Regions from separate parts of the Mycobacterium kokjensenii genome, predicted to be linked through region 2. Evidence: riboswitches for the same ligand, from Rfam matches in the RefSeq annotation. Region 2 holds a riboswitch; the other holds the start of a gene.

Region 1 (4,410 bases), 2.0 Mb from region 2:
GTGGTCATGATCCGGGCGCCGGAGCCGCCGAGCGGGTGGCCCAGCGCGATCGCCCCGCCGTTGGGGTTGAGCTTCTTCGGGTCGGCGCCGATCTCGGCGAGCCACGCCATGGGCACCGGGGCGAAGGCCTCGTTGACCTCGAACACCCCGATGTCGTCGACGCTCAGGCCGGAGCGCTGCAGCGCCTTCTGGGTGGCCGGGATCGGCGCGGACAGCATCATCACCGGGTCGGCGCCGGCCAGCGTGGCGGTGTGCACCCGGGCGATCGGGGTCAGTCCCAGCTCACGCGCCTTGGCCGCCGACATGAACAGCAGCGCCGCCGAGCCGTCGGAGATCTGGCTGGAGTTACCGGCGTGGATCACGCCGTCCTCTTTGAAGGCCGGCTTGAGCTGGCCCATCTTCTCCAGCGTGGTGCCGCGACGGATGCCCTCGTCCTCGCTCACCAGATTGCCCTCGGCGTCCTTGATCGAGACGATCTCGTCCTTGAAGGCACCGGCATCCTGTGCCGAGGCGGCCTTCTCGTGCGAGGCCAGCGCGAACTCATCCAGCGCGGTACGGGACAGGCCCCACTTCTCGGCCATCATCTCCGCACCGATGCCCTGGTTGGGGGTCTGGCTGTAGCGGGCCTTGAAGGATTCCCCGTAGGGGCGCCCGCCGTTGGCCAGCGAGGAGCCCATCGGGGTGCGCGACATCGACTCCACACCGCCGGCGACGACGACGTCGTAGTGCCCGGCGATCACGCCGGCGGCGGCGAAGTGCACCGACTGCTGGCTCGATCCGCACTGGCGGTCCACGGTCACCGCGGGCACGGTCTCCGGCCAGCCCGCGCTGAGCACGGCGGTGCGGCCGATGTCGAGGGCCTGCTCGCCGGCCTGCATGACACAGCCCCAGATCACGTCGTCGACCAGCGCCGGGTCCACGCCCGCCCGCTCGACCAGCCCGTTGAGCACCTGGGCGGACAGTTCCGCCGGGTGCACCCCGGACAGTCCACCGTTGCGCTTGCCGACGGGCGCGCGCACCGCTTCGACGATGACGGCTTCAGCCATGGGGTGCTCCTTAAGGTTCGGGGTTCTTGCCTCGATTGTCGACCGACGCTCTCGACGGGTGTCAAGGGGGGTCACTCCAGGATCGGTGCGTACCGTCGAACCCATGGCACGGATCGTGATCGTCGGCGGCCACGGCAAGGTCGCCCTGCTGCTCGCCCCGATCTTGACCGAAACCGGCAACCAGGCCAGGTCGGTCTTCCGTAACCCCGACCACGCCGAGGAGGTCGCGGCCACCGGAGCCGAACCACTGGTCGCCGACATCGAGCAACTCGACACCGACGCACTCGCCGGGCTGCTGGCCGGCCACGACGCGGTGGTGTTCTCCGCCGGCGCCGGCGGCGGCAACCCGGCCCGCACCTATGCCGTCGACCGCGACGCCGCCATCCGCTGCGTCGACGCCGCCGCGAAGGCCGGCGTGCGCCGTTTCGTGATGGTCTCCTATTTCGGCGCCGGCCCCGATCACGGTGTCCCGGAGGGAAATTCGTTCTTCCCCTACGCCCAGGCCAAGGCCGCGGCCGACGCCCACCTGCGGGCCACCGATCTGGACTGGACGGTGCTGGGACCGAGCCGGCTCACGCTCAAGGCGGCGACCGGGCGGATCGCCGTCGGCCCGGGAACCGGCAAAGGCGAGGTGTCGCGGGCCAACGTCGCGCAGGTGGTCGCCGCATGCCTGTCGGATGATGCGACCATCGGCCGCACCATCGAGTTCAACGACGGCCCGACCCCGATCCCGCAGGCCCTGCGCGCGGGCTGAGCCGGGTAGCCTCGATAACGCAACTGGTCTGCCGTTGCCACCTCCGGGCGGCCTCGGCATCGAGCGCGCCGTGGATTTCCCAGCCGGTTTTCCGCGGCGCGCAAGAGGGAACCCGGTGAGAATCCGGGACTGTCCCGCAGCGGTATGCAGGAACGACCGCCGTCATAAGCACTGGTCACGGGTTGACCCACCGACTGGGAAGCGACGGCCATTAGGAGCACCTCGGTGCGCGCCTGCGAGTCCGAATACCTGCCTGTTGTGCCGGGCGCGCCGCGTCCGGCGGATCAACGCCTCGCGGAATAGGCGTCTGGTTTTGAGGGTTATGGTGCTTTATATAGGCACGGGACCGGATCAGCTGGGCGACTGCTGGCGTTGGCCCACCCTCTGAAAAAAGGATCACGTCGTGACCGCTCAACCCTTTACCGCCACCGTCCTCGGCTCACCGAGAATCGGCCCCAACCGCGAACTCAAGCGCGCCACCGAACGCTACTGGGCCGGTCGCATCGGCCGGGACGAACTCGCCGACGTCGCCGCCGGCCTGCGCCGCGACACCTGGGCGCAGTTGACCGCCGCCGGGCTGGACTCGGTGCCGGTGAACACGTTCTCCTACTACGACCAGATGCTCGACACCGCGGTACTGCTGGGGGCTCTCCCGGCTCGGGTGTCCGGCGTCGCCGACGAGTTGGACCGCTATTTCGCCGCGGCCCGGGGCAACGCCGAGATCGCGCCGCTGGAGATGACGAAGTGGTTCGACACCAACTACCACTACATCGTTCCCGAGATCGGCCCGGACACCACGTTTGCGCTGAACCCGGCCAAGGTGCTCACCGAACTCGCCGAGGCCACCGAGCAGGGCTTCGGCGGGAACGTGGCGCGCCCGGTGATCATCGGGCCGGTGACGTTCCTGCTGTTGAGCAAGGCCGTCGACGGTGCGGCCGCGCCGATCTCCCGGCTCGACGAGCTCACCGAGGTCTACGCCGACCTGCTGGGCAGGCTGGCCAAGGCCGGCGCGCAGTGGGTGCAGATCGACGAGCCGGTGCTGGTGACCGACATCTGCGCCGACGCCCCGGCGCTGGCCGAGCGGGTCTATCACCGCCTGGGCGGGCTGAGCGAGCGACCGTCGATCTTCGTGGCCACCTATTTCGGCGACCCGGGTGCCGGGCTTCCGGCCCTGGCCCGCACCCCGGTCGAGGCGATCGGCGTCGACCTGGTCTACGGCCCGCGTGACCTGGCCGCCGCTCTCGGGTCGGTGCCGGAGCTGTCGTCCAAGACGCTGGTCGCCGGTGTCGTCGACGGCCGCAATATCTGGCGCACCGACCTGCGGGCCGCGCTGGACAAGCTGGCGGCGGCGGCGGGAAGTGCGGCCGCCGTGGCAGTTTCCACATCGTGCTCAACGCTGCACGTGCCCTACTCGCTGGAACCCGAGACCGGCCTGGACGACGCGCTGCGCAGCTGGCTGGCGTTCGGCGCCGAGAAGGTGACCGAGGTGGCCGTCCTGGCCCGAGCGCTGCGGGAGGGCCGCGAAGCCGTCGCCGACGCCGTCGCCGCCTCCGACGCGGCGATCGCCTCCCGCACGTCCGATCCGCGGCTGAACAACACCGCGTTGCGCGCACAGATCGCCGAGATAGCGCGGGCGGGTGTCCAACGCGGTTCGGCCGAGGAGCGGCGCGCCGCACAGGACGAGCGGCTGCACCTGCCGCCGCTGCCGACCACCACCATCGGTTCGTTCCCGCAGACGGTGCAGATCCGCAAGGCCCGCGCCGCACTGGTGGCCGGCGAGATCGACGAGGCGGCGTACACCGAGCAGATGAAGGCCGAAGTCGCCGCCGTCGTCAAGCTGCAGGAGGACCTCGGCCTCGACGTGCTGGTGCACGGCGAGCCGGAGCGCAACGACATGGTGCAGTACTTCGCCGAGCAGCTCGATGGCTTCTTCGCCACCGCGAACGGCTGGGTGCAGTCCTACGGCAGCCGGTGCGTGCGCCCGCCGGTGCTGTTCGGTGACGTCACCCGCCCGCACCCGATGACCGTCCAGTGGGCCACCTATGCCCAGTCGCTGACCGACAAGCCGGTCAAAGGCATGCTCACCGGCCCGGTCACCATCCTGGCCTGGTCGTTCGTCCGTGACGACCAACCGCTGGCCGACACCGCCTACCAGGTGGCGCTGGCGATCCGCGAGGAGACGGTGGATCTGGAAGCCGCCGGTATCGCGGTGATCCAGGTCGACGAGCCCGCACTGCGGGAGCTGCTCCCGGTGCGCGACGCCGACAAGGCGGCCTATCTGGACTGGGCGGTCGGTTCGTTCCGGATGTCCACCTCGGGGGTGTCGAACGCGACGCAGATCCACACCCACCTGTGCTATTCGGAGTTCGGTGAGGTGATCGGGGCGATCGCCGACCTGGACGCCGACGTCACCTCGATCGAAGCGGCCCGCTCGCACATGGAGGTGCTCGACGACCTCAACGCGATCGGGTTCTCCAACGGGGTGGGCCCGGGCGTCTACGACATCCACTCGCCGCGGGTGCCGTCCACCGCGGAGATGACGGCGTCGTTGCGGGAGGCACTGGATGCCGTTCCCGCGCAACGCCTCTGGGTCAACCCGGACTGCGGCCT
Region 2 (4,410 bases):
CGCCCAGGGCGGGCTGCAACCCGGCCAGGGTGCGGATCAACGTGGACTTGCCCGCCCCGTTGGGGCCGATCAGCACGGTCAACTCGCCGCGGCGGGCCCGGGCGGCCAGCCCGGACGCCACCGTCTTCGCTCGACGCCGGCTGCGGTAGCCGATCGCCAGATCGGCCACTTCCACCGCGGGGGTCGGCTGGTTCACGACGGCAGCCCCGATCCGCGGCGGGCCCGCAACAGCACGGTGATCACCACCGGTGCGCCGACCAGCGCGGTGACCGCGTTGATCGGGACCACCAGATCACTGGCCGGCACCTGGCTGACGATGCCGCAGCCCAGCGCCGCCGCCGCACCCAGCAACATCACCGCCGGCACCACCACCCGGTGATCGGAGGTGCCCATCAGGATGCGGGCCACGTGCGGCACCACCAGGCCCAGGAAGGCGATCGGCCCGCAGAACGCGGTCGTCACCCCGGCCAGCAACGACGCCGAGATGACCGTGACCACCCGCGCCCGGTGCACGTTGATGCCCATCGTGGCCGCGTAACTCTCCCCGAGCAGCAGGGCGTTGAGCGGGCGGATGGTCAGCGCCGCGGTCATCAGCCCGAGAGCCACCAGCGGCAGCAGCAGTCGCAGGTCGGCCCAGCCGGTGCCGGCGAAACTACCGAGGCCCCACAGCAGATATTGCTGCACGCGCTGCGGATCGGAGTACACCATCGCCAGGCTCACCAGTGCCGTGCTGGCCGCACCGATCATCACCCCGATCAGCAGCAGGGTCGCCGCCGAGCGGGTGAACCGGGACAGCACCAGCACCAGGGTGAGCATCGCCGCCGCACCCGCGGCCGCCGCGACCACCTCCGCCGCGCGCCCGGTACCGGCCACCGCGGTGGTGAACCCGCCACCGGCCGCGCCGCCGAACAGCACCACCGCCGCGACCCCGAGGCTGGCCCCGGAACTGACACCCAGAATGTAGGGATCGGCCAGGGTGTTGCGGAACAGGGTCTGCAGCTGCAGCCCGGCGACCCCGAGCGCGGCACCGGCGGCCAGTGCGGTGAGCACCCGGGGAAGGCGCATATTCGACACGATCACCTGCCAGCGCGGGTCCGACGCCGCACCGCCCAGCAGTATCCGCACGGTGTCGGCCACCGGCACCCGCACCGGGCCCAGCACCAGCCCCAGCAGGACCAGCGCCACCACCGCGACGGCCAGCGCGGTCAACACCCACGCGGCACGTGACCTCACGACGGCACCTGCCGGTAGAACTCGAAGTCGTGCCCGACGCCCAGGTCGGGATGCAGGATCGCCACCAGGTCCCCGAGCAGCAGATCCGGTCGCGCGGTGCCGCGCTCCCAGTACAGATTGCCGCCGCCGGGCGTCATGGCCTTGGTCGCCGACCAGACCTGCCCGCTGCGCACCGCGGTCAGTTCGCCGTAACGACTGTCCCGGGCCACCGCGTCACCGCGCGTCTGCCAGTCATCGGTCACCAGCCACAGCGGCGCGGTCCCGGCCCGGGCGTAGACGGATTCGAAGTTCAGCTGCAGGTTCTCGGCGCCGGTCTCCGCCAGCCACGGATAGCGCCCGCCGGCGTCGGCCACCAGCCGCCCCGAGTAGCTGTCCCCGGTGGGCATCGACCAGGTGCCCGAATACATGGTGCCGACCAGTACGTCGACGGGGTCGGCGTCCGCGGCCCGGGCGGCCAGGGTCCGGTAGCTGTCGCGGACGGACGCATAGGCCTGCGCGGCCCGCCGTTCGGTGCCGGTCAATGCGGCGAACATCTTGATCCACTCGGCCCGGCCCAGCGGAGTGGTCTCCAGCCATTCGGCGTCGGCCACCACCGGCAGGCCCGCCTCGCGCAGTTTGGGGTACCCGGGATCATCCATGCCCTCGGTGACCAGCACGTCGGGCCCGGCCGCCAGCACACTCTCGATGTTGAGCTGGCCGCCCGAGGCGTAACCGACGGTGGCCCCGGAATCGATATTGGCGCGGATGGCCGGATCGGCGACCGCGGCGGGGTTGGCCACCCCGGTGACCACGTCGGCCCGGCCGAGTTCGCCGATCATCGCCAGATGGGTGGTCGAGCCGGAATACAGGCCGCGGACCGGGATCGTGACCCGTTGGGCGTGGGCCAGTTCGCCGTCCAGTTGCGGCGCCGGCGCCCCGCAGCGCACCAACACATAGGAGACCGGTTTGCCGCCGTGATAGGGCCGGTGCACGGTCAGAACCTGGTAGCTGCGGTGGTAGTCGAGGCTGAAGTTGGTGGCTTCGGTCAGCGTCGACTTGTCCGGAAAGTAGTCGACGCCGGGGTCGAAGTCGGTGATGCAGTCGTCCCGCGCGGTCGCGGTCTGCGAGGAGGGATCGCCGGAGCAGCCGGCCAGGACTGTGGCCAGCGCCAACAGCAGTGCGGGTACTACCCGCAGCGCACGCGACATGGGCGTGTGTCAGCCTCCTCGGGGTACACCGCCCCGGTACGCAGGACGCGCTGACGTGAGTCTCCTGGCTCTCGGATCACTGCTCGCCCCGCCTTCCAGCCCCACAGATGGCGGGCCGTGGCTGATGGGGGTCGCTCCCCGATGACAGTGGCGGGACCGCGCCGGATTTCCACCGGCTTCCTCAATCGTCATCGCCTTACCGGCGATATTCTCGCACGCCGTGCTGGGCTAGGCTGGCGGCCGTCTCGTGGTGTCAGGAACCCGGTGTAATTCCCAGATGAATCCGGGGCGGTTCCGCCACTGTGAGGGGCGCATCGGGCCGGCATCGCCGGCGCTACGTGCTCTAAGCCAGATACGGCCACGAGTCATCCGACGACGAGGGGCGAGAACCCCGAGGAGGCCCGATGCCCGAGGCACGCCGTATCGCGTTGCTGTCCACATCCGACACCGACCTGCTGTCCGCGCGGGCCAGCGGTGCGGCATACCGGCTGGGGAACCCGGCACGCCACGACATCGCCCCACTGGTGGACGGCGTCGACGTGGTGGTGCTGCGGATCCTGGGCTCCTCGGCGGAGATCGCCGACGAGCTGACGCTGCTGCGGGCCACCGGGCTGCCGTTGGTGGTGCTCGGCGGGGAGCGCGCACCCAACGCCGAACTGATGGAGTGCTCCACGGTCCCGATCGGGTTGGCCGCCCAGGCACACGCCTATCTGGCCGAGGGCGGACCGGCCAACCTGGCGCAGCTGCACGCGTTCCTGTGCGACACGGTGCTGCTGACCGGCGAGGGCTTCGACGAGCCCGCGGTGATCCCGGAGTGGGGATTCGCGGACCGGGCGCCGGTCGATGCTCCCGATGCGGTGCGGGTCGGGGTGCTCTACTACCGGGCGCACGAGGTCAGCGGCAACGCGCGCTTCGCGCATGCGCTGGCCGACGCCATCGACGCCACCGGCCGGGCGGTCGGCGTGCCGATCTTTGCCGCATCGCTGCGCAACGCGCCCGACGAACTGTTCGCCGCACTGGGCGGGCTCGACGCGGTGGTGGTCTGCATGCTCGCGGCCGGCGGGGCGATGAACGCCACCGCCACCGTCGGTGCCGGCGACGACGACGGCGCCTGGGACATCGAACGGGTCGCCGCCCTGGACATCCCGGTGTTCCAGGGCCTGTGTCTGGCCTCGTCGCGGTCGGACTGGGAGGCCAACGACGACGGCGTCACCCCGCTGGACTCGGCCACCCAGATCGCCATCCCGGAGTTCGACGGCCGGATCATCACCGTCCCGTTCTCCTTCAAGGAGATCGACGACGACGGGCTGCCGCAGTACCTCGCCGACCCCGAACGCTGCGCCCGGGTCGCCGGCGTCGTGGTGAACCACGCCGTGTTGCGCCGCATCCCGAACGCGCAGAAGAAGCTGGCCCTGGTGCTCTCGGCCTACCCGACCAAGCATTCCCGGGTGGGCAACGCCGTCGGGCTCGACACCCCGGTGTCGGCCGTGCGGCTGCTGCACCGGCTGGCGGCCGAGGGCTACGACGTCGGGGACGGCTTCGGGGTGCTCGGCGTCGCAGATGAGACCCAGGCCGGCGACCGGCTGATCCACACCCTGATCGAAGCCGGTGGCCAGGACGAGGACTGGCTGTCCGCCGCGCAGCTCGACGGCGCCCAGGTGCGGGTCACCGCCGCGCAGTACGCGCAGTGGACCGCGGAGCTGCCCGACGACCTGCGTGACGCCATGGCCACCGCGTGGGGGCCGGCGCCGGGGAAGTTGTTCGTCAACGATGCCGGTGACATCGTGCTGGCGGCACTGCAATCCGGCAACGTCGTGCTGATGATCCAGCCGCCCCGCGGATTCGGGGAGAACCCGGTGGCGATCTACCACGACCCGGAACTGCCGCCCAGCCACCACTACCTGGCCGCCTACCGGTGGCTGGCGCACGGCTTCGGCGCCCATGCGGTGATCCACCTGGGCAAGCACGGCTCGATGGAATGGCTGCCCGG

Evidence for each region. A riboswitch is a leader RNA that binds a small molecule or an ion and turns the genes downstream of it on or off. The one in region 2 is predicted to bind cobalamin.
Region 1: linked by a shared signal. The riboswitch ahead of metE (5-methyltetrahydropteroyltriglutamate--homocysteine S-methyltransferase) and the one ahead of RCP38_RS14610 (ABC transporter substrate-binding protein) in region 2 are both predicted to bind cobalamin.

The regions. Positions count from the first base shown of each region.
Region 1 is NZ_OY726394.1:1,086,692-1,091,101, reverse strand. It holds gene RCP38_RS05150 (thiolase family protein) at 1-1,046, opposite strand, end outside; gene RCP38_RS05145 (SDR family oxidoreductase) at 1,150-1,800, shown strand; cobalamin riboswitch at 1,868-2,071, shown strand; gene metE (5-methyltetrahydropteroyltriglutamate--homocysteine S-methyltransferase) at 2,204-4,410, shown strand, end outside.
Region 2 is NZ_OY726394.1:3,112,503-3,116,912, reverse strand. It holds gene RCP38_RS14620 (ATP-binding cassette domain-containing protein) at 1-196, opposite strand, end outside; gene RCP38_RS14615 (iron ABC transporter permease) at 193-1,233, opposite strand; gene RCP38_RS14610 (ABC transporter substrate-binding protein) at 1,230-2,420, opposite strand; cobalamin riboswitch at 2,458-2,648, opposite strand; cobalamin riboswitch at 2,652-2,797, shown strand; gene cobN (cobaltochelatase subunit CobN) at 2,825-4,410, shown strand, end outside.